3 regions of the Streptomyces sp. Ac-502 genome follow, and region 2 is predicted to be linked to each of the others. Evidence: riboswitches for the same ligand, from Rfam matches in the RefSeq annotation. Region 2 holds a riboswitch; each other region holds the start of a gene.
What was found. Region 2 has a riboswitch for cobalamin ahead of ACEXOX_RS26170 (CbtB-domain containing protein). Riboswitches for the same ligand answer to the same signal wherever they lie in the genome.
Positions count from the first base shown of each region.

Region 1: it holds a riboswitch for cobalamin, as region 2 does, so the genes downstream of both, ACEXOX_RS13135 (cobalamin biosynthesis protein) here and ACEXOX_RS26170 (CbtB-domain containing protein) in region 2, are expected to answer to the same signal.
Region 3: it holds a riboswitch for cobalamin, as region 2 does, so the genes downstream of both, ACEXOX_RS16420 (HoxN/HupN/NixA family nickel/cobalt transporter) here and ACEXOX_RS26170 (CbtB-domain containing protein) in region 2, are expected to answer to the same signal.

Region 1 covers NZ_JBHFFO010000001.1:2,903,905-2,911,707, reverse strand. Annotated here, with positions in the region: gene ACEXOX_RS13145 (putative cobaltochelatase) at 1-229, opposite strand, end outside; partial or broken gene ACEXOX_RS13140 (cobyric acid synthase) at 321-1,847, opposite strand; gene ACEXOX_RS13135 (cobalamin biosynthesis protein) at 1,879-2,940, opposite strand; cobalamin riboswitch at 3,071-3,221, opposite strand; gene ACEXOX_RS13130 (hypothetical protein) at 3,393-3,638, opposite strand; gene ACEXOX_RS13125 (anion permease) at 3,676-5,004, opposite strand; partial or broken gene ACEXOX_RS13120 (lysozyme) at 5,342-6,186, opposite strand; gene ACEXOX_RS13115 (class II aldolase/adducin family protein) at 6,477-7,130, shown strand; partial or broken gene ACEXOX_RS13110 (alpha/beta hydrolase) at 7,377-7,803, shown strand, end outside.
Region 2 covers NZ_JBHFFO010000001.1:5,765,079-5,772,881, reverse strand. Annotated here, with positions in the region: gene ACEXOX_RS26195 (DUF72 domain-containing protein) at 1-22, shown strand, start outside; gene ACEXOX_RS26190 (glycoside hydrolase family 25 protein) at 367-927, shown strand; partial or broken gene guaD (guanine deaminase) at 1,250-2,634, opposite strand; gene ACEXOX_RS26180 (CAP domain-containing protein) at 2,964-3,653, shown strand; gene ACEXOX_RS26175 (CbtA family protein) at 3,757-4,518, opposite strand; partial or broken gene ACEXOX_RS26170 (CbtB-domain containing protein) at 4,535-4,752, opposite strand; cobalamin riboswitch at 4,788-4,931, opposite strand; gene ACEXOX_RS26165 (histidine phosphatase family protein) at 5,040-5,636, shown strand; gene tsaD (tRNA (adenosine(37)-N6)-threonylcarbamoyltransferase complex transferase subunit TsaD) at 6,066-7,130, shown strand; gene alaS (alanine--tRNA ligase) at 7,195-7,803, shown strand, end outside.
Region 3 covers NZ_JBHFFO010000001.1:3,632,260-3,640,062, reverse strand. Annotated here, with positions in the region: gene ACEXOX_RS16425 (VOC family protein) at 1-236, shown strand, start outside; gene ACEXOX_RS16420 (HoxN/HupN/NixA family nickel/cobalt transporter) at 396-1,430, opposite strand; cobalamin riboswitch at 1,610-1,823, opposite strand; partial or broken gene ACEXOX_RS16415 (ABC transporter substrate-binding protein) at 2,058-2,849, shown strand; gene ACEXOX_RS16410 (ABC transporter ATP-binding protein) at 2,835-3,638, shown strand; gene ACEXOX_RS16405 (L-tyrosine/L-tryptophan isonitrile synthase family protein) at 3,566-4,090, opposite strand; partial or broken gene ACEXOX_RS16400 (L-tyrosine/L-tryptophan isonitrile synthase family protein) at 4,195-4,599, opposite strand; partial or broken gene ACEXOX_RS16395 (cytochrome P450) at 4,596-5,663, opposite strand; gene ACEXOX_RS16390 (alpha/beta fold hydrolase) at 5,685-6,590, opposite strand; gene ACEXOX_RS16385 (MarR family winged helix-turn-helix transcriptional regulator) at 6,587-7,255, opposite strand; gene ACEXOX_RS16380 (glycosyltransferase family 87 protein) at 7,431-7,803, opposite strand, start outside.

The DNA.
Region 1 (7,803 bases), 2.9 Mb from region 2:
GGCAGGCCGGGTCCGGCGCGGCCGGGTCGCAGGAGAAGCGGCAGCCGGTGACGACCGGGACGTCCGGCATCAGCGCCGTCAGGCCCCGTACGATCGTCGACTTCGCGGTGCCCTTCTCGCCGCGGACGAGCACCCCGCCGATGGCCGGCGAGATGGCGTTGAGCAGCAGGCTCAGCCGCATGTCGGACATGCCGACGACCGCGGTGAACGGGTAAGGGACCGATGCCATTAAGGAGTACCCCTTCGAGGGACGTGCGATGTGCGGGCGCGGCAGAGGCCGCGCCGGGTGCGGCCGGGGTGCGGGGTGGCGGCGGTATCGGCGGCGCCCCCGGTGGTACGAACGGCAGTCCCGCCGGTACGCCGTCCTCGATGAGCCGCAGCAGCGCCTCCGTGTCCGCGTGCTCCTCGATGAGATCGCCGAGCCGGTCGAGCTGTTCCTCGCGCAGCGCGGCGAAGCTGGTGTCCGGCGCCGGGACGAACGCGCGGCCCGCGTCGGCGGCCACCCGGCGCAGGAACGCCCGCCGGAAGCCGTCGCTCTCCAGGGAGCCGTGCCAGTGGGTGCCCCAGACCGCGCCGGACCGGCAGCCCGCCAGGAAGGGCTCACCGCCGTCGATCTCCGCCACGCCATGGTGGATCTCGTACCCCTCGACCGGCTCGCCCAGTGCCTCGCCGGACGGCCGGGCCAGGGTCTTGTCCGCCGCGAACCGGACGCGGACGGGCAGCAGGCCCAGCCCGTCCACCGTCCCGGCCCTCGATTCGACCTCGTCCTCGATCCGTTCGCCCAGCATCTGGAAGCCGCCGCAGATGCCGAGCACCGGGCGCCCTTCCGCGGCCCGCCGCCGCACCGCGTCCGCGATGCCGCGCTCGCGCAGCCACTGGAGCGCGCGGACGGTGCCGCGGGTGCCGGGCAGGACGACGAGGTCGGCGTCGGCCAGTTCCTCGGGGCGGTCCACGAACCGCACCACGACGCCCGGTTCGGCGGCGAGCGCGTCCACGTCCGTGAAGTTCGACATCAGCGGTACGGCGGCCACCGCGACCCGCAGCACGTCGGCGCCGTGCGGCGGCGCGACGACGCTCTCGCGGACCGCGCCGCGCAGCGACACCCGGAGGCCGTCCTCCTCGTCGATGCCGAGGCCGTGCGCGAACGGCAGCACCCCGAGGGTGGGCCGCCCGGTCAGCTCCTTCAGCATGTCCAGGCCCGGCTCCAGCAGCGTCACATCGCCGCGGAACTTGTTGACGAGGTAGCCCGCGACCAGCGCCTGGTCCTCCGGGGACAGCAGCGCCGTGGTGCCGAAGAACGAGGCGAACACCCCGCCCCGGTCGATGTCGCCGACCACCACGGCCGGGATACGGGCGGCGCGCGCGATGCCCATGTTCACGATGTCGGTACGCCGCAGGTTGATCTCGGCCGGGCTGCCCGCGCCCTCGCAGATCACCGCGTCGTGTGTACGGCGCAGCTCCTGGAGGCAGTCCGTGACCGTACCGAGCAACTGCTCCTGCCGGCCCGCGTGGTAGCCGCGCGCGCTCAGCTCGCCCACCGGCTTGCCCATCAGCACGACCTGGCTGCTGCGGTCACTGCCCGGCTTCAGCAGCACCGGATTCATCAGCGCGCTCGGCTCGACGCGCGCCGCCGCGGCCTGCATGGCCTGCGCCCGCCCGATCTCCGCGCCCTCGCGCGTCACGAACGAGTTCAGCGACATGTTCTGCGCCTTGAAGGGCGCCACCTTGACGCCCTTGCGGGCCAGCCAGCGGCAGATGCCCGCCGTCACCACACTCTTGCCCGCGTCGGACGTGGTGCCCGCCACCAGCAGCCCGCCGCCGAGCGGCGCTTGACCCGGTCCGTTCACGTGGCACTCCTCGCCGTCCGCACTTCGCTGCTCACTTGGCCCTCCCGGCGGTGCGGGATCGTCGTACCGATCCGGCTGCACGGGATCGCTGCGCCGGTCCGGCCGTACGGGATCGCTGTACTGCCCCGGCCGTACGGGACCGTCGTACCGCCCCCGCCGCCAGCCGGCCCGCGACCGTGGCCGCCAGGGCCAGCACGCTCACCCGGCGCGACAGGGTCACGGCCCGCTCGATGTCCGGCACCGCGACCGGCCGGCCCGCGTCGCCGTTGAGCACCGGCCGGTGCTCGACCCGGCCGCCGTACGCCAGGGTGCCGCCCAGCCGTACGCCCAGCGCGCCCGCGAAAGCGGCCTCCACCGGGCCCGCGTTGGGGCTCGGGTGGGACGGACCGTCCTGCCGCCAGGCGCGCAGCGCGCCCCGCCGGTCCGGCCCGGCCAGCACCGCCAACGCGGCGGTCAGCCGGGAGCCGGGGTAACCGGCCACGTCGTCGAGGCGGGCCGAAGCCCAGCCGAAGCGGCGGTGGCGCGGCGACTTGTGCCCCACCATCGCGTCCAGCGTGTTCACGGCCCGGAAGGCCAGCAGCCCCGGCACACCGGCGACCGCGCCCCAGACCAGGGCGCCGACCACCGCGTCCGAGGTGTTCTCGGCGACGGACTCGACCACCGCGCGCGCCATCTGCTGCCCGTCCAGGGCCTGCGGGTCGCGCCCGCACAGATGCGGCAGCCGCTCGCGCGCCACGTCCAGGTCGCCCGCCGCGAGCGCGCCGCCGACGGCCCGCGCCTCGCGGCCCAGCGAGGTGCCGCCCAGGACGGCCCAGGTGGCGGCGGCGGTCAGCGCGACGGAGGCGGGGAAGGCGGCGGGGGAGCGGCGTACGGCGCGGTCGAGCAGCGCGGCACCGGCGGCGGTACCGCCCGCGAGCAGCGCGGTGTGCAGGGCGCCGGTCCCGCGGTGGTCGCGCCACAGACGGTGTTCCACGGCGGCCGCGGCCCGCCCGAAAGCGGCCACGGGGTGGCCGCGCCGGGGGTCGCCCACGACCAGGTCGCCGAGGAAACCGAGGGCCGCGCCGCACGCGTAGCCGGCGTGTTCGGCACGCATCGGATCAGACCGCCGTCGCGCCTCGGAGGGATGGCGTGGGGGTACGTCCAGCAGATTGCGCACTGCGGCCGGGCATGGCGGTAGGTCCTCACTCAGGGTCCGCGCCCTGGCTCGACGGGTACGGCGACAAGAGTCTCCTGGCTCCCCGGATCGGCGCTTCCCCCGGCCTTCCAGTCCGTACGGGAACCTGCGTCGCGGGACGCGGACCGTGGCCCTTGGTGGAGGGGCGCTCCCCGGTGACAGTGGCGGGACCGCGCCGGATTCTCACCGGACTTCCTCATCTGTCGCCGATTGGCTCCGGCAGTCCACCACGCTCCGCCAAGCCCGTCAACTCACGCTTGACCTGCGGTGCGGGGTGGTGGCGCTGCCTGTGTCCCAGAACACAGACGTCCGGTGGCCGTGGCGGGGACGCCGCGGCCACCGGACGCGGTGGTGCCGTGTCGTGCCGCGGCTCAGGCGGCGACGATCAGGTAGATCCCGTACGCCACGGCCGCGGCGCACAGCGCGAAGCAGGCGTACGCCCCGGCCCGCGCCGCCCCGCCGGAGCCGGCGGGCCCGCCGGCGGTCACCGGCGCGCCCTCCTGCCGCGGCTTACGGGACGTGCCGACGATGCCGAGGGTGAACAGGCCCACGATCCCGACCGTCACGAACAGCGTGACGCCGAAGACCTGGCCGAGAGCTGCCCAGTCGATGCTCATTGCGTTCTCGTTCCTTCGTGGGAGCCGTGCGGCCGGGTCAGCCGGCGGCCGAGCCGGCCTTGGCACGGCGCCCGGCGCGCTTCTCGTGCGGGTGGGCGGCCACCGGGGCGGCGATCACCGGGGCGGCACCGACCGGGTCCGCGATCCGGGCCCCGGCCACGGCGGGGGCCGGGATGGCGGCCGCGCCCGCCGCGACCGGGCCCGCGGGAGGCGGGGAGACGGCCTGCAAGGCGGCGGTGACGACACCGGCGGGCTCGGCGGCCGGGCCCTCGTTGACGTTGGTGTGGTCCACCGGCTTGCGCCGGGAGGCCACCCAGATCGCGCCGCAGACGGCGAGCGCCAGCACGGCGACGGTCGCGATGCCCCAGTCGCCCTGGTCCGCCAGGAGCGCGGCGCCCGCGGCGACCAGACCGGCGGCCGGCAGCGTCAGACCCCAGGCGGCGGCCATCCGGCCCGCCGTGGACCAGTGCACCACGCCGCCCTTGCGGCCCAGGCCGGAGCCCATGACCGCACCGGAGCAGACCTGGGTGGTGGAGAGCGCGAAGCCGAGGTGGGAGGAGGCCAGGATGGTGGCCGCGGCGCCGGTCTGGGCGGCGAAGCCCTGCGGCGGCTGGATGTCGGTGATGCCCTTGCCCATCGTGCGGATGATCCGCCAGCCGCCCAGGTACGTGCCGAGCGCGATGGCCAGACCGGCCGAGGCGATGACCCACAGCGGCGGGTCGGCGTGCGGGGCGACCACACCGCCGGTGATCAGCGCGAGGGTGATCACACCCATCGTCTTCTGGGCGTCGTTGGTGCCGTGCGCGAGGGAGACCAGGGCGGCTGAGGCGATCTGCCCGGCGCGGTAGCCCTTGGCGGTGTCCTCCTCGGCGCGGTCGCGGGCCAGCCGGTAGGTCAGCCGGGTCGCGGCCGTCGCGGCCAGACCGGCCACGATCGGAGCGGCGACGGCCGGGATGAGGACCTTCATGACCACCGCGCCGCCGTGCACGCCGCTCGGGCCGACGGCCACCAGGGTCGCGCCGATCAGACCGCCGAAGAGGGCGTGCGAGGAGCTGGAGGGGAGCCCGGCCAGCCAGGTGACCAGGTTCCAGACGATGGCGCCGACCAGCCCGGCGAAGATCACTTCTGGTCTGATGCCGGCGGTCTCGTCGATGATCCCGCCGGAGATGGTCTTGGCGACCTCCACCGACAGGAACGCGCCGACCAGGTTGAGGGCCGCCGACATCGCCACCGCGATCTTGGGCTTGAGTGCCCCGGTGGAAATGGTGGTGGCCATGGCGTTGGCCGTGTCGTGGAAGCCGTTCGTAAAGTCGAACACCAAGGCCGTGACGATCACGATCCCGATGAGAAGCGTGATGTGTTCCATTCACCCAGGCAATCAGTTCGTTGGGCAGTGACGCTCGGGACCGTACGGACGACGGGTGAACGGAAGGTGAACTGGGGCGGGCGCCACAGTGACGCCCCCGCAGGGGTGGTGCGGAGGCGTCCAGGCCGTCTCCCGGGGCCCATGCGTATCAGCACGGGCGCCTCGTGCGGCGCAGGCGTACCGGGGGCGGGTGCGTCGGGGGGCGGGCGTGTTGGGGGCGGGCGTGTCGGGGCCGGGCGTTTTGGGTGGCGCAGGCGTACCGGGGTCGAGCGTGGCGGGATGCCGGGCGCGTCGGGGTGTCGCGGTGTCGGGCGCGTCGGGGTGCCCGGTCGGCGTGTCAGCCCCGTGCGAAGCGCCGTAGCCCGGTGACCGTGCCGTTCCACTTGTTCTGGTCGCCGGGCAGCGCGCCGGCTCCGGCGTGCTGCCAGATGCTCGGGTACGGCCAGCCGGCGGGCAGCTTGCCCGGGGTGCTGTGCCAGTGGGCCAGCCACAGGGGGTGGCGGCGAACGCCCGGCTGCCGCCGGTGCAGCCGTTCCACCACCGGGCCGTCGTGTAGATCACCGGCCGCCGACCGGTCTGCCGCAGCACCTCGTTGCTGAAGCCGCGGACCCACCGGACCAGCGCGGTGCCGCTCATCCCGTAGCAGGCGTGCTCCCGGTCGTACGGGTTGTGCTCCAGGTCGAGCGCCGGAGGCAGCGTCCAGCCGTCCGCCTTCCAGTGGCCGCCGTGCCGCAGGAAGTACCGGGCCTGCGCGCGGCCGGAGGACGCGTTCGGTACGCCGAAGTGGTACGCGCCGTGCAGCAGGCCCGCCTTGCGCGCGCCGCGGTACTGCCGTGGGAAGTGCGGATTGCGGTACCAGGTCGACTCGGTGGTCTTCACGTACACGAAACGGCCGCCCTTCGCCCGTACGGACTTCCAGTCGACGCTCCCCTGGCGCGAGGAGACGTCGTGCCCGACGGGCTTGCCGGAGGCCTCGGCGGCGGGGGCCGTGGGCAGGGCGGTGGACAGGACGCCGGTGAGCGTGCCGAGCGCCAGGGCCCCGGCGGCCAGCCGGTGCTGGCGGTTGCGCGGGCGGCGGGAGGGACGGTGGGGTGGGCGCTGTGTGTCGGGCGGGCGCTGCGCGTCGGGCGGCTGGTGGGACGGCTGTTGCGTACCGGACGGGCGATCGCGGTCACGGGCCATGGTTCCCCCAGGAATTCCCCCGATGGCTACGTGCATGACAGATGGCGACGTGCATGACAGGCGCTACGTGCATGACAAAGCTCCGGAAGCGTACCGAGAGATCACCACAAGACGGTCGTCGCCCGGTCAAGTCCGCCCGAGGTACCGCCGGTCCGACATGGCGGATACCGGAGGGCCGGGATCCGCCCCACGGGTACCCACCAGCCCCGTACGGTGTCGGCAGCCCCGCGCGCACCACGCCCGCGCGCCCCCACCGGACCCCGCCCGCACCGCACACCGGAGGCACACGCATGACGGACCCGGAAGCCCTCGACCACGCCTGGGACGAGCTGGTCGCCACCGCCCGCCGCACGGTCGCCGACGGCCTGGTCGTCGGCACCTCCGGCAACGTCTCCGTGCGCGTCGGCGACCTCGTGCTGGTCACCCCCAGCGGCGTCCGCTACGACCGGCTCGGGCCCGGTGACCTCACCGCGGTGGATCTCGAAGGCCGCCAGACCCGCGGCACGCTGCGGCCCACCAGCGAACTCCCCATGCACCTGGCCGTCTACCGCGCCACCGACGCCACCGCGGTCGTACACACGCACGCGGCCCACGCCACCGCCGTCTCCACCCTCGTCACCGAACTCCCGCCGGTGCACTACATGACCGCGGCCCTCGGCGGGCCCGTCCGCGTCGCGCCGTACGCCCTCTACGGCACCGAGGAGTTGGCCGGGAACATGCTCGCCGCCCTGCGCGACCGCACCGGCTGCCTCCTCCAGAACCACGGCACCATCGTCCACGGCGACACCCTTGACGAGGCGTACGACCGCACCGCCCAGCTGGAGTGGATGTGCCGCGTCTGGCTCGCCGCCGGCTCGCTGCCCGGCCGCACACCCACCCTGCTCACGCCGGAACAGCTCGACGCGGCCGGCGAGCAGCTGCGCGGCTACGGGCAGGGTCGCTGACGGATAGCGCCGCTGACGGGCAGGGCCGCTGCGTACGGCGACGGGCGACGGGCGACGGCGTACGGCGACGGGCGACGACCGCCGGGCCTCGTCCGATGGCAGCCGGGCCCTGCCTGAGGCACCCGGGCCCCCGTACCTCACGCGACAGCGACCGGGCCTCGCCCGACCGCCCGCGGGCCCGCCCGCCGTCACCCGGGCGCGCGCGCCCACTGGCCGCGGCCGCGACGCCCGCCCACACTGGGGAGGATGCGTCTGGGTACCGCGGCAGCAGCCGCCACCACGGTGATCGGTACCGGCGCGGCCGCGGTGGCGGCCGGCCGGTACGCCAGCGACATGGTCCTCAAACCCGCGCCCGACCGGCCGCTGCCGGGCGACCCCCGGCTCACGGTGCATGCCACCGGCCCCGGGCGGATCACCCTCACCCGCAGCCTCGCCTCGCTGCGCCCCGGCACCTACGGCCTCACCGGCGCGGGCGGCCATGCCATCGTCGGCCCCCTGCTGGACGACGTGCCGCACCCGGCGGACACCGTCGTCCGCCGCCTGGAGCGGGTCACCCACGGCACCCTCCAGCCGGGCGCGAGGATGCGCCTGACACCCCAGGTGCACATCGGCAACCCGCGCGACGCGCTCGGCCTCGACGCCGCCGACGTCGACATCCCCGGAGAACTGGGCG
Region 2 (7,803 bases):
CGAAGGGCGGAGTGAAGGGTGAAAGGTGAGGGGTGAAGTACGGGTGGGGGCGCACGTCAGTGCCACGGTGGCTCGGGGCCCTTGGGGGTGACGCGCGGGGAATATGGGGAATGTATGGGGGGAGGCGTGCTGAGGAGGGCGTGAAGAAGGAGCGGCATCGGGAGTGGGAGCGGGGCTGGGGGCGTTCGGGTTCGGCGTTCTGTAATGCCTTGGGGTTGGGTCTGACGCCCAGGTGACCTGGCGGCCCGATGGCCTGATGGCGCGCGACGTCCTGCGTTCTCGCTTTGTGGCGACGCTGCCTTCCGGGGTCCTCGCACGCTCTTCGGATCACTTCCCTTCACCCTTCCCACCACCGAGAGGCATCTCATGCTGCACGGCGTCGACATCTCCGCTCACCAGTCCTCCTACGACGCGTCCGGCCTGGACTTCGTCTTCATCAAGGCGACCGAGGGGCGTTCCTACGCCAGTCCGCACCGAGCGGATCAAGCCGCCAAGGCCCGGAAAGCGGGGTGTGTGGTCGGCTTCTATCACTTCCTGTGGCCCGGGAACATCGCCGCCCAGGCCCGGTACTTCGTCGAGAAATGCGGGGCGGAAAAGGGCGACGTGCTCGCCGCCGACTGGGAAACGACGAGTTCCGGCACGCACGCGAGCGGAGCGCAGAAGGACCAGTTCCTGCGGGAGGTGAAGAAATTGGCTCCGGGCCATCGCGTACTGCTGTACACCAACGTGTCCTTCTGGAAGGGGCACGACACCTCGTCGTACGCCGCGGACGGGCTGTGGATCGCCGACTACGTCAGCCCCGGAAAGCCGCGGATCAAGGGGAAATGGCTCTTCCACCAGCACACCGACCGGCCGCTGGACAAGAACGTCGCGCAGTTCGAGAACCGGGGCGCGCTGAAGAGGTGGGCCGCTGCCGGGGAGGAGTGAACGGGGAGGGGAGTGCCTGCCGGGGGGCGGGAGTACGGGGGCGCGGAACGCCCGGGAAGGAGGCGACGAGGAGGCCGTCGCCGCCGCCGAGGCCGGTGATCGGGCCCTGCGGCACCTCGCGTCGATGGACGACGAGCGGCGACGTGCCTGGCTGGGACGGTACTTCCGTTCCGTGGAGAGCTGCGACGCGCGGAAGGTTCCTCAGCTGTGACGCGGAAGCACGCGGAGACGACGCGCCCCCTCACTGCACCGCGTCCCGCTCGTACGCCAACCGGCCCCCTGTGTAGGTGGCCCGTACGGTGCGGTCGTCGCCGAGGATGCTGAGGGCGAAGAGCAGGTCCTCGATGTTTTCGGCGCGGGCGGTGCGGTCGGCCAGGAGGGGTGTGGCGCGCGGGTCGAGCACGGTGAAGTCGGCTTCCTGGCCCGGTGTCAGGGAGCCGATCGTGTCGGACAGGCCCAGGGCCTCCGCGCCGCCGCGGGTGGCGAGGTAGAACGCCTTGACGGCGTCGAGGGCGTGGTCGCGCAGTTTGGCGACCTGGTGGGCGTCGCGCATGGTCTGGAGGAGGGAGAAGCTGGTGCCGGCGCCGATGTCGGTGCCGAGGGCTACGGTGAGTGGGTGGTCTCCTTCCTTGGCTTCGCGGAGGGGAAGAGACCGCTGCCGAGGAAGAGGTTCGAGGACGGGCAGTGGGCCACGGCCGTGCCGGTGCGGGCGCAGTGGTCGCGTTCGGAGGGGGTGAGGTGGATGCCGTGGGCGAGGACGGTGCGGGGGCCGAGCAGGCCGTAGTGGTCGTAGACGTCCAGGTAGCCGTCGCGGTCGGGGAAGAGGGAGCGGACCCAGGGGATTTCATCGCGGTGTTCCGAGATGTGGGTGTGCAGGAGGGTGTCGGGATGGGCCGCGCGTAGGGCGCGGGCGGCTTCGAGCTGAGCGGGGGTGCTGGTGGGGGCGAAGCGAGGGGTGACGGCGTAGAGGTTGCGGCCCTTGCCGTGCCAGCGCCGGATCAGGTCGAGGGTTTCGTCGTAGGCACGCTGTGCGGTGTCGAGCAGGCTGTCGGGGGCGTTGCGGTCCATCAGGACCTTGCCGGCGGCGATGCGCAGGTCGCGCCGGGTGGCTTCTTCGAACAGGGCGTCGGCCGAGCCGGGGTGTACGGAGGCGAAGGCCAGGGCGGTCGTGGTGCCGTTGCGCAGCAGTTCGTCGCAGAAGGAGGAGGCGACGCGGCGGGCGTGGGTGCCGTCGGCGAAGCGTTCCTCGGTCACGTAGGTGTGGTCGAGCCAGTCGGGCAACTGGGCGCCGAAGCGGGCGACGGCCTCCTTCTGCACGTAGTGCGTGTGGGCGTCGACGAAGCCGGCGGTGATGAGGTGGCCCGGGTAGTGGACGGGTGCGGTGCCGGGCGGCAGCCGGTCGCGGAGGGCTGCGTACGGACCTGCGGCGGTGATGCGGCCGGCCTCGCAGATCAGCAGCCCGTCGGGGTCGTGGACGAGGGCTTCCGCGGGAGCGGCGGTACGGAAGGGGTCGGCCCGGAAGCGGACGAGGGGGCCGCGGACGGCGGAGACGGGGGTGGGGTTGGGGGTGGGAGTGGGGTTGGGAGAGGGGGCGGAGGTCGGAGTCGGAGCGGGGGTGGAGTCGCGGGTCGGAGTGGGGGTGGGGGTCGGAGTGGGGGCCGGGGTCGGAGTGGGGGCGGGGGCAGGTGTCGGCGTGCTGGTGGTCATGGGCGGGCGGGTACCCGTTTCGGGCGGGGATGGCTCTGGCGTACGTCAGCGGGGCGGGCGGGTACCCGTTTCGGGCCGGCATGGATCTGACGTACGTCAGCGGGGCGGGCGGCCCGTACAGCCGAACGGGTCGGGTATCGGCCGCGGACGACAGACGCGGGGGCGGGGACGGCAAGACTGTCACCGGGCCGGCTGCCGGGTACGGCGCCGGCCGGGCGACGACCGGTCGCCACAGCCGATGACTGTCGAGGAACTGGGGCCGAATGGGCGGGAGTACGGGTGGACGTCAGCGCGGGAGTACGGGCCGGCGTTCGGGCAGGAGTACGGACGTGACCGCGGGCCGGGGCGCGGCGGCGGGGCCTCGCGTGCGCCGGGGGCGCGGAGCGGACCGGCGGACGGCGCGGTACGCGGTACGGGCGGTGGTGGCGGTACTGGCCCTGGCGGGCCTGACGGTGGGCGGGGCCGCCGCCGCGAAGCCTCCGGGCGGGCGATCGGGGCTGCCGGAAGCCGCGTACACCGCCCTTTCGTCATACGAGACGCTGCTGACCCACCCGGCCCTGTCGCCCTACGCGGCCCCGGACTCACGGGCTCTGCGGGCCCCGGGCACCGCCCGCGCCCCCGGTAACGCCGCGACGACCAGGGCGGCCGTCGTCCGGCTGGTCAACCGGGAGCGGGCGAAGGCCGGCTGCCGTCCCGTGAGGACGCACCGTACGGTCACCAAGGCCGCTCAGCGGCACAGCGACCACATGGCCCGCGAGGGCTCGCTCTCGCACCGGGAACGCGGCGGCTCCGGCCCCGGCAGCCGGCTCTCGGCCGTCGGGTACGACTGGCGCCGCGCGGGCGAGAACATCGCGCGCGGCCAGCAGGGGGCCGCGGAGGTGGTGCGGGCGTGGGCGCGCAGTCCGGAGCACCAGGTGGTGCTGGCGGACTGCGCGTTCCGGCACGCGGGGGTGGGGATCAACAGCGGCACGGACGACCGCGGCCCGTGGTGGACGCTGCTGCTGGCCCGCCCTGCCTGAGGGGCGGTGTCGGCACTCCGGCCGGCTGTACGCCGCCTGACAAGGCATACGGTTCCGGACCGCGGCGGATGTCCGCGCTCCGGAACCGCAGTGTCGACCCGGCTCAGCGCGCCGACGGCACAGGACCCCCGTCCGCCCCGCGCGGAGCGGCGCCCGCCCGTACCCCGGTGGCCCGCTCGGCCAGTTCGCCGAAGAGCAGGCCGAAGGCGGTCCACAGGGCGAGCTGGACGCCGAGTGCGGAGAGGCGGAACTTCCAGAGCAGCAGGGCCGGGAAGTCGGCGGGGAGTTCGTTGACGGCCGGGAGGAACGCGTAGGCGAGGCCGACGGCCGCGGCGAAGGCTGCCAGGGCGGCGACCGTCGCGTACCAGGTGCCCAGGCGGGGTGCGAGCCGCTTGCCGAGGAGGACGGCGGCGACGGCCAGCAGCACGCTGAGGGCGATCATGAGGAAGTACAGCGCGGTGCGGGTGCCGATGGAGTCGGGGTCTCCGACGGACGGCGGGTTGGCCGGGTACTTCAGGAACGGTACGAGGTAGACCGCGCCGAAGGCGGCCCCGGAGAGCAGCAGGGCGGTGGCGCGGGGGCCGAAGCGGCCGACGCGCCCGAGGGCGAAGCAGTAGGCCAGGGCGGCGATCCCGCCCAGCGCGACGCCGTACACCAGGACGCCGGTGGCCAGGCCCGCGGTGGACTGCACCGCGCGGCTGACGACCTCGGCCTCGTGTTCGTGGGCGTGCGCGTCCTCGAAGGCGATGGCGGCGTCGACCTGCGGTTTGCCCAGCAGGTAGGCGACGAGCAGGGCGAGCAGGCCGGCGGCGAGGCCGGCCAGCATGCCGCGCACCAGGAGGGACCTGACGGTGGCGGAGTTCATGTGCGAAGGCCCCCGGTCAGTGGCAGGGGAAGCCGAGCAGATGGCGTCCGTCGTGGACCCACTCGTGCACGCCGGTGCCGGAGAGCAGCGCGGTGGCGCCCTGTTCGGCGCCGACGAAGTAGAGCAGGACGAGCATGAGGACGCCGCCGAAGACCGCCCACGGCAGGACCGTCCGGACGGGGAGGGGGCGGGCGCGGCGTGGCCGGTGGCCGGCGGCGCGACGGAATGGGCCATGTCGGGAACCTCCTGGGGGAACTCGCGTCCCGGTCGGGGAGCCGTGACGACAGGACGGGTCTGGCTCGCCCGTCGGCCCCGTACGGGACCGGTGCGGGTTCACAGTGGCGCGACCGCGCCGGAATTCCACCGGCTTCCGTCATGTCATCGTCAATATCATCGGGAACGTACCGCGTGGCGGCGACGGGGAGAAGGGCCCGCGGGCGGGCGTGCGGGTGCACGGCGGTGGTCGCGCGCCCCGCTGTTCCCTGGTGCGCCATCAGATTTCCGCGTCGAAAGAGGTGCGCATGACAACTCGGGTGATGTTGGTCTCACCGTCCTTCGACGACGCCCTGGGCGCGGTGCGCTTCCCGGCCGGCGAATCCCTGACACCGGGCGGGCTGCGCCGCGCCCGCGCCGCCCGCCCCGCTGCCGCCGCCCTGCCCGCCGACCGGGCCCTGACCTCCCCTTCCGCGCGCTGCCGGGAGACGGCCGAGGCGCTCGGCCTGCGGGCGGAGCCGGACCCGGGCGCGGCGGGCCGGGCGATGGGCCGCTGGCGGGGGCTGGCCCTGGAGGACGTGCTGGCCGCCGAGCCCGCGGCAGTCACGGCCTGGCTGTCCGACGCGGACAGCGCGCCGCACGGCGGCGAGACGCTGGCGCAGTTGCTCGGACGGGTGGCGGACTGGCTGGCGGGCCTCGCGGCGGAGGGCGGCCGGATCGTGGCCGTAGTGGAGCCGGACGTCGTACGTGCGTCCGTGGTGTGCGCCCTGGGGGCCCCGCCCTCGTCCTTCTGGCGGGTGGACGTACCGCCGCTGACCGTGACGGCGCTGAGCGGGCGGGACGGCCGGTGGAACGTGCGGGTGGCGGGGGAACTCGACGGGTTGGCGGCTCCTGGGGCGCCGTGACCGCCGGCGCGGACTGTCCTGCGGACCTTCCCGGGGGGCGCACCGGCCCCTCCCGGGGGGCACCGGCCCGTCCCGCGACACTTCCCGGGCTGCACCGGACCGTCCCACGGCCCCTCCCTGGCGGCACGGGACCGCCCCACTGCCCCTCCCAGGCGGCACCGGCCCGCCCACGGCCCCCATCCGGCCTGTCCGCAGCCTCGCCCGGCCCGCCCGCGGCCCCCGCCCGGGCCGGTTCGGGCCGCCGTATCCTGGTCGGAGACGGGTTGTTGCACATCGCTTGCAACAAGGCGGCTCGCGTGCGGCGAGGCGCCTCTCGTGCAGCAGGGCGGCTCGCGTGCGGCAAGACGCCTCACGTGCGGCAAGGCGGCGACGAGGCCGGGTACGAAACGGGTACGAAGGAGCGGTGCGGTGGCATCTCCAGGCTCTCCAGTGGTGCTGGGGATCGAGTCCTCCTGCGACGAGACCGGGGCGGGCCTGGTCCGCGACGGCAAGCTGCTCGGGCACGCGGTGGCGTCCAGCATGGACGAGCACGCGCGCTACGGCGGCGTCGTGCCGGAGATCGCGGCCCGCGCCCATGTGCACTCCCTCGCCCCCGTCGTGCACCGCGCGCTCGACGACGCGGGCCTGACCATGGCCGACATCGGCGCGGTGGCCGTGACCACCGGCCCCGGCCTGTCGGGCGCCCTCCAGGTCGGTCTGGCCGGTGCCAAGGGCCTGGCGTACGGGCTGGGCGTGCCGCTGTACGGGGTGCACCACCTCGCCGGGCACGTCGCCGCCGACACCCTGGAGCACGGCCCGCTGCCCGACCCCTGCATGGTGCTCATCGTCTCCGGCGGGCACACTTCCCTCCTCCTCGTACGGGACCTGGCGCGCGACCCGATCGTGCACCTCGGCGACACCCTCGACGACGCCGCCGGGGAGTGCTTCGACAAGGTCGCGCGGGTCTTCGGCCTGCCGTACCCGGGCGGCCCCGCGATCGACCGGGCCGCGCGCGAGGGCGACCCGAAGGCCGTCGCGTTCCCGCGGCCGCTTACCGGGCCGCGTGACGACCCGTACGGCTTCTCCTTCTCCGGCCTCAAGACGGCCGCCGCGCGCTGGGCCGAACGGCACGCCGACGGCGAACTGCCTGTCGCGGACGGCGCGGCCTCCCTCCAGGAGGCGGTCGCCGACGTCCTGACCCGCAAGGCCGTCGCGGCCTGCAAGGAGCACGGCGTGGGCACCCTGGTGGTGGTGGGCGGCGTCGCCGCCAACTCGCGCGTCCGGTCCCTCGCCGAGGAGCGCTGCCAGAAGGCGGGCATCACGCTGCGCGTGCCGCCCCTGCGGCTGTGCACGGACAACGGCGCGATGATCGCCGCCGTCGGCGACCTGCTCGTACGGGCGGGCGCCGGACCGGCTCCGCTGGACCTCTCGATCGACCCGTCGGCGCCGCTGGAGTACGCGGCCCTGCACCCGGTCGCCAGGGCGGCACGGGCCGCGGCGGCGACCGCAGCCTGACGGCCCGACGGCCGACCGCCACCGCCCCCTTCCGCCACCGCCACCGACCGCCCCGGAGCCCCCTTTGCGTACCGCCGAGATCCGCGCCCGCTTCCTCGACTTCTTCGCCGAGCGCGGCCACACCGTCGTCCCCAGCGCGCCGCTGCCGACGCCGGACCCGACCCTGCTGTTCGTCAACGCGGGCATGGTGCCCTTCAAGCCGTACCTGACCGGTGAGGTGGCGGCGCCCTGGCCGCGGGCGACCAGCGTGCAGAAGTGCGTGCGGACCCTGGACATCGAAGAGGTCGGCAAGACCACCCGGCACGGCTCGTTCTTCCAGATGAACGGCAACTTCTCGCTCGGCGACTACTTCAAGGAAGACGCCATCCGGTTCGCCTGGGAGCTGTCCACCAAGTCCGTCGCCGACGGCGGATACGGCCTGGACCCCGGGAAGATCTGGGTCACCGTGCACCACTCCGACGACGAGGCGCGCACCCTGTGGCGCGAGATCTCCGGGCTTCCGGAGGAGCGCATCGTCTCGCGCGGTGACGAGGACAACTTCTGGTCGATGGGCGTGCCGGGACCGTGCGGGCCCTGCTCGGAGCTGTACTACGACCGGGGGCCCAAGTTCGGCCGGGCGGGTGGCCCGGAGGTCGACGAGGACCGGTACATGGAGTTCTGGAACCTCGTCTTC
Region 3 (7,803 bases), 2.1 Mb from region 2:
CGGCGCACTTGGCGGGGCGGGGCGCGCTGGTCGGCGCCACCGATCACCTGGTGTCCAAGTCGCTGTACGCCAAGGATCCGGACGGCAACGAGTTCGAGGTCATGTGGCGGGTGCCCCGTACGGAATGGCCGGGCCCGGACGAGCCGGACCGGCTGCGCCCGCTCGACCTCGAAGCCGAGCTGGCGCGCTGGGGCCGCGATCTGAAGACGGGCGCGGCGGCCGGTCTGGCGACCTGAGGCGGGCGCGGTGGTCAGGTCGGTGACCTGAGGGCTGGGGCGGTAGCCGACACCGGTTCGGCGCCCGGGGGGCGGGCGCGGCGCCCGGCCCCCGCCCACGGCGCCCGTCCCCCGCCCACGCTGCCCGGGGCAGGCACCCGCAGCGCCCGGCCCGGTGGGTCAGGCGGGCTCCCGGGCCGCCTCCGTGGCCCGCGCCGACCAGCGCTTCTCCACCCCGGCCAGCCGCCAGTACGCCAGCGCCGCCGCCCAGACCACCACGAACAGCCCGACGATGATGAAGCCCACGTTGTCCAGGTCGATCGACGAGATCCAGCCGGTCACGCCGTCCGTCAGGTGCAGTTTCTCGTGCAGGACGGTGACCAGTTCGATGGTCCCGATGAAGAAGGCCACGGCGATCGACAGACCGGTGATCGTGAGGTTGTAGTAGACCTTGCGCACCGGGTTCGAGAACGCCCACTGGTACGCGAAGTTCATGAACGTACCGTCCAGCGTGTCGAACAGGCTCATCCCCGCCGCGAACAGCAGCGGCAGTACCAGGATCGCGTACCAGGGCAGACCGGCCGCCGCGCCGCTGCCCGCCATCACCATCAGTGTCACCTCGGTCGCGGTGTCGAAGCCGAGGCCGAAGAGCAGGCCGAGCGGGTACATCTGGCCGGGTCGGGTGATGGAGCGGGTGAAGCGGCCCAGTACGCGGTTCATGAAGCCGCGGGAGTCGAGGTGCTGCTCCAGCTCCGACTCGTCGTACCGGCCCTGCCGCATCGCCCGGAACACCCGCCAGATGCCCGCCAGCGCGACGAGGTTGAGCGCGGCGATGAGGTAGAGGAAGCTGCCGGAGACCGTGGTGCCCATGGTGCCGAGCACCTGGTGGGTGCTCGATCCGTCGTCGAGCAGGGTGCCGGCCAGCTGCGCGCCGCCCGCGACCAGCGCCGCCATGGCGACGACCACGCTGGAGTGCCCGAGCGCGAACCAGAAGCCCACCGAGACCGGGCGCTTGCCGTCGGCCATGAGTTTGCGGGTGGTGTTGTCGATGGCGGCGATGTGGTCGGCGTCGAAGGCGTGCCGCATGCCGAGGGTGTACGCGGTGACACCGAGACCGACCCCGAAGACCTGCGAGCCCACGGTGTAGTGCTGCGGCACGACCAGCAGGAAGAGCACACCGAACGCGACGACGTGCAGGGCGGCGATGACCGCCATCAGCCCCGCGGTCCGGACAGTGTCCTGCCGCCGCCAGCGGAACCCGGGCAACGGCGCGGAAGAGATCGGGGAGGGCGAAGAAGGGGAAGGAGAAGAGGGGAAGAGGGAGAAGGCGGGTACGGGGTAGGGGAATCGGCGGACAGGGACATCCGGTGGTCACGCTCCAGCACCTCGTGGATCAGTTCGTGAGATGCCGTGGCCGGTCTCCTGGCTGACGGGTGTGCGCGCCCGCCCCTGCCTTCCCGGTCGCGGGCTGCGGCCAGTGGCTCCGTACGGGCGCGGGGCGGGTACGGAAAGGGGCGGGAACTTCCCGATCACAGTGGCGAGGGCCGCTCCGGTCTGGACCTGACGGTCTTCACCGGTCTTCCCGACACCACGGCCCGGACACTGTAACGCCCGGCGGCGGTGTGGTCATCGGATCAATGCGGCGGGAACCCGGGGCACCGTCCGCTCGACTACCTGGTCCCGGGCCCGTGTGCGCGGGCCGTCGGGTGGTCGAGAGGCAGGGAGAGCGGACGTATGCGCCCTCGGATGAATCTGGTGGAGCCGGTGGCCGGAAGCCGGTCGCCGAGAGGCCGGTCGGTGCGGCAAGGCCGGTCGGTCGCGGCGGTGGCGGCCACGGCGGCGGTGGTGCTGGCGGTGGCCGCGCTGGCCACCGGCTGCGGCAGCGACGGCGGGCGTACGGCAGCGGGGGCCGCGGACGGCCAGGGCGACGGAGCGGGTGGCTTTCCCGTCACGGTCACCGATTGCGACGGGCGGCGGACGACGTTCTCCGAGGCGCCGCGGAAAATCGTCACCAGCAATGCGGCGAGCCTGGAAATGCTGCTCAGGCTGGGAGCGGGCGACCGCGTCGTCGGTACCGGATTCCCGCCGGGAAAGGGGAAGTTGCCGCCTGAACTGGACGCCCGGGCACAGCGCGTCCCGGTGCTGGGCAAGACGGTGATTCCGAAGGAGAAGCTGCTCGGTTTCGGAGCCGACGTCTATGTCGACACGTTCGCGTCCATGGGCAACATGGGCGGCGCGGCGACCGGTCCGAGCGAGGAGGAATTCGCCGCGGCGGGCATCAAGCACATCTACCTGGCTTCCACGGCGTGTGCGCCGCGCAAGAAGGTGCCGCAGCGGGACCTGTCCGCGGTGGAAGGTGACATTCGGCGGCTCGGGCTGGTCACGGGCGCCTCACAGCGTGCGGTGCAGCTGGTGGAGGAGATGGAGAAGAAGGTTTCCTCGGTACGTGAGGCCATCGCGGACGTGCCTGCGGCGAGGCGGCCGTCGTACTTCTTCTTCGATTTCGACGCGGGGACGAAACAGCCCATCGCGGTCTGCAACCGGCAGGTGGCCCATGCCGTGCTGACCGAAGCCGGGGCGCGGAACGTCTTCGCGGACTGTGCGAGCGATTTCAAGCCGGTGTCGTGGGAGGACGGCCGGTGCGTGGTGGCCGGAGTGCGTCTGATGGCCGCGCCCGGCGAGATCGCGGGCGTGGTCGGCCCGAACGGCAGCGGCAAGTCCACGGTGCTGCGTACGGTCTACCGGCACCTGACCCCCGAAGCGGGCCGGGTGCTGCTCGCCGGGGAGGACATCCGGGCCATGCCGCCGTCGCGCACCGCCCGGCACATCGGCGCCCTGCCCCAGGAACGCGGCGGAGACTTCGAATTCACCGTCCACGAGGTGGTGGCGATGGGCCGTCCCCCGTACAAGCGGGCGTTCGCGGGCGACGACCGGGCCGACCGGGAGACGGTGGCCCGCGCTCTGGCCGACGTGGGGCTGGCGGAGCACGGCGGGCGGCGGTTCTCGGCGCTCTCCGGCGGGGAGCGGCAGCGGGCCCTGCTCGCCCGCGCCTTCGCCCAGGCGCCGGACGTCCTCGTCCTGGACGAACCGACGAACCACCTGGACGTACGGCACCAGGTCGAGCTGCTGAACCTGCTGCGCGGCCGGGCCTGTACGACGCTCGTCTCCCTGCACGACCTGAACGCGGCGGCCTCGGTCTGCGACCGGCTCCACGTGCTCTCCGCGGGGACGGTGGTGGCGTCCGGCACGCCGCGCGAGGTGCTGACGCCGGAGCTGCTGGCCGAGGTGTTCGGGGTGCGGGCGGCGGTGGTCGACCACCCGCTGACGGGGGATCCGCTGATCGCCGTCGATCAGCGTGCGGGCGCGGGTGCGGGGGCGGACGCAGGTACAGGTACAGGTGCAATTGCGGGGCCGGGGAGCTGAGCCGGTGCCGGCCGCCCGGTCTCGTACACGTCCTGTACGTAATGGCTCGGGCGGCCGTCCCGGTGGACGAGCTGCCCGCGCCGCGCCGCGTCCGCCGCGCGCATCAGCCGTACGCCGCCGTCCGCGTCGCGCAGCACGCACGCGTGCCACGGCGTCATCCACACGTCGGGAGCGTCGAGCAGCCGGATGCCGAACTTCGCCGTGCCGGACGGCTGCGGATGGATGGACAGTCGTAGGGCGTCCGGATGGTGCTCGGCGATCAGCTCGCCCCAGGCGCGGCTGCGCTGGACGACTCCGTAGGCGCGGGTGCGGCAGGCGCGTTGCAGGGCGGAGCGGGTGCCCTCGAAGCCGGTGGTGCCCTCGAACAGGAAGCGAGTGATGCCCCGGTAGAGGCGAAGCGTTTCACCACCGTGGGCGGCCGGGTCCCGGGTCTCGGCGTGCGGGGAGTCCAGGGAGGGCGCAGCCGGCGGCGCATCTCCGCGCGTTTGGCGTCGCAGGTCCGGTCCCCGTAAACGTCCCGCAGATCGAAGGTGGTGAGGTGGGACAGTCCGACCGTACGGATCATGGCGCGCAGCGCGTCGTTGTACGCGTCGACGTGCGGGTCCGGGACGCCGATCAGGTCGCTGAAGAGGTGCCCGTCGGAGCAGATGACGAGCCGCGCGCCGGGCGCGTACAGCTCCCCGATCCGGGCGCACAGCCGGTCGAGGGAGCGCAGGGCGAGGCGTTCACCCTCGTCGGGGAGCCGGCCGACGTCCTTGGCGGGGTTGGGGGGCTTGCAGGGGAAGCCGGGGAGGGGAAGCGGATCGGGCGGCGGGCTGCCGCCAGGGCTTCCAGCCGGAGCAGTTGGTACGGGAAGTGGGCGGGGGGTGAGGGCGGTCGCTCCGCCTCCGGCTGTCGTCTCCTCCGGGGTGCGGCAGTGGGGGAGGAGGGCGGTGAGGATGGCGGCCGTTGTGCTGTTCATCGGGCCTCTTCGGAGGTGAAGGCCGGGGCGCCGAAGGGGCAGCTGCGACGAGCACCCGAGCTTGGCGCCGGGGAACTCTCCGCCGCGGGCCGTCCGGTGGAGGACGCGCCGTACGCCACCGGTAGCTCGCCGACTCCCCGTGCGAGCACCGCCGGTATCCACTTCAGCTCACTGTCCGGTACGGCCAGACGGAGTCCCGGCAGGCGGCGGAGCAGCGTCTCCAGGGCGATGTGCAGTTCGGTACGGGCCAGGGTGGCGCCCGGGCAGAAATGGATGCCGTGGCCGAAGGCGAGGTGGGGGTTGGGGGACCGGTCGAGGTCCAGGGTGTCGGGGGCGGGGAAGCGGGCGGGGTCGCGGTTGGCGGCGCACAGCGAGACGATCACGGAGTCGCCGGCCGGAATCCGGGTGCCGGACACGTCCGCGTCCGCGGCGAGGAAACGCCAGGTCGTCAGCTCGAAGGCACTGTCGTACCGGAGCAGTTCCTCGACGGCGCGGGGGAGGAGCGCGGGGTCGTCGCGGAGCGCCGTGAGGTGGTGCGGGTGGCGCAGGAGGGCGATCAGGGCGGTCGTGATCTGGTGGGTGACGGGTCCCTGTCCGGCGACGAGGAGTTGGAAGATCATGGAGTCCAGTTCGGCGTCGTCCAGCGCGCCTTCGTCGCGGGCGGTGACGAGACGGGAGAGCAGGTCGGTCCCGTGTTCCCGCCGCTTGTGGCGTACCAGGACCGCGATGAACTCCTGTAGGCCGCGCAGTCTCGCCTCGTAGGCCGGGCGGCCGGGATCCGCCGGGCCGACGGGCTGGACGACCTTGCCCCAGTCCCGGTCGAAGCGCCGGGTGAACTCTTCCGGCAGGCCGATGACCTCGGAGAGTACGAGCAAGGGGAAACGGGCGGCGAACGACGCGACGAGACCGACGGTGCCGCCGCGTCCCGGACGCCCGGACGGCGGCAGCTCGTCCAGCAACGCGTCGGCCAGGGCCTCGAAGCGCGGGCGGAGTTCCGCGACGCGCCGGGGCGCGAAGGCGTCGGTGATCAGCCGTCGCAGGGCGGTGTGCCGGGGCGGATCCCTCCGGGTTGGGGCAGAACGGACTCAGTACGGAAGACCCGAGAGGAACGAGTGCAGGGCGTGGTCAAAGTGACCGGTGTTCTCCAGGTTCACCATGTGGGCCGCGCCCGGGATCCGTATCCGCTGGGCGCCCGGCACGGCGAGGGTGATGGCGTGGGCGTTGGCGGAGATGTCGGAGCTGTCCAGGTCGCCGTCCAGGACCAGGGTCGGTACACGGATCTCCGCCAGCCGCTCGTACGCGCCGACTTCGATCGGCACCCCGGCGCCCATGCCGCCCGCGTGCACGACCACGTTGGCGTCCGCCGAGGCCCGCATCCGCTCGCGCAGGACGGGGTCCACGGCGTCGGGGGCGCGGTGCGGGCCGTCCACCCACATGCGCAGGAAGTGTTCGATGTAGCGCTCCGTGCCGTCCTCCTCGTCGGTGACGGCGGCCACCTGCTCCTTGATGTGCTCCAGGATGAACGGGTCGGTGAAGGCCCGGCCGCTCACCCCGGGGGAGGCCAGGGCCAGCGCGAAGACGCGGTCCGGGTGGGTGAGCGCCATGTCCAGGGCGATGCGGGCGCCGTGCGAGAGGCCGACGAGGATGGCGCGCGCTATGCCGAGGTGGTCGAGGAGGGCGCGCAGGTCCTCGTGGTTGGCGTAGTCGCCGTCGACGGTGGAGGACAGGCCGTGGCCGCGTGCGTCGTAGCGGACCGTGCGGAGGCCGGACTGGGCGAGCCAGGAGAACTGCTCGTCCCACATGCGCTGGTCGAGCATCCCGCCGTGCAGCAGCACCACCGAGGGGTCGCCCTCCGTACCGACGCCGGCCGCCTCGTAGAACAGCTCCCCGTTTTCGACCGGGACCGTGTCGTTCTCGACCTCCGTACCCCAGGCCCCGGCCTCCTGGAGTCCTTGGATTCCCTGGGTTCCTTGGATGTCGTCGGTCGTCATGCTCCGTGCCGTCCTGTGTGGGGTGGTGCTGCTGTCGGGTGGGGCGCTCGGTCTGCTGGGGACGTGCGGGCCGTTCGGGTCCCCCGGGAGGTTTGAGGCGCTGGGAGCGTCCGAGGTTCCCGGGGTGCCCGGAGTGTTTGGGGTGCCCGGGGCTCCCGGGGCGGGTCCGCCGTACGGGAGAGGCCGGGATGCCCCGGCTCGTCCCGGGCCAGTGCCCGGAAGTCCTCGCCGAGGCGGTCGAGCACGCGCAGCGCGGTGGCCACGTCGGCGGCCGGCACCCCGGCCAGCACCCGCCGCAGCCAGGCCGCCTCGGACCGCTGGAGCGCGCTCATGATCTCGGTGCCTTCCGGGGTGAGCCGGATCAGAGGGGAGCGCCGGTGCGCGGGGTTGGGGACGGCCTCCAGGAAGCCCAGTTCCGTCGCGTGGTTCACCCAGCGCTGTACGGGCTGGCGGTCCAGGTCCAGGGCGCGGGCCAGCTCCGGTACGGTGCGCGGGCCGTGCGTACGCAGGGTGTCCAGCAGGGCGCGCTGGCCGGCCGTCAGGCCCGTGCCCGCGAGTTCCCGTTCCACGGCGCGTACGACCGTCCGGTGCAGCGGCCACAGGCGGCGGATCACCTCGTACGCGAGGTGCTCGGCGGAGTCCGCGCCGCCCTCTGTGACACTCATGGTGTCATGATGACATCGACGGTGTCGTTACGGAAGTCGCGCCTCACGCCCGGCAGTTACCGCTCTCCGCGGTACGCGCCCGGATTCGCGAAATCCGATGATTCCGTTCTTTGTACGGATGGGAGGGCGCCGAAGTTCCCGAGCCGGTCGGAGTCGTCGGAGTCGCCGTGCCCGCTCACTGGGAAGGGCGACGGACGGGCACGGTCCCGCGCCACAGGCGACGGGCGGACAGCCAGGCCGCGGCGAGCAGCAGCAGATTGCGCGCGTACAGGTTGGCGATGGACAGCCAGGACGAGTCGTCCCGCAGCCCGCGGTACAGCAGCGGGAAGTCCAGCGTGGTGAAGAGGCAGGCCGCCAGGATCAGCAGGGCGACCGGACGCTGGGTGGTGTCGCCGCGCAGCAGGCAGACCGCGGCCAGGCCGAGCAGCCAGACCAGGTACTGCGGGCTGATCACCCGGCTGGTGACCACGAACAGCAGCGTGGCGGTCAGTGCGGCGTCCGGCAGTACCCGGGCGGCGGCGCGGTCCGAACGGCGCCGCCACCACAGC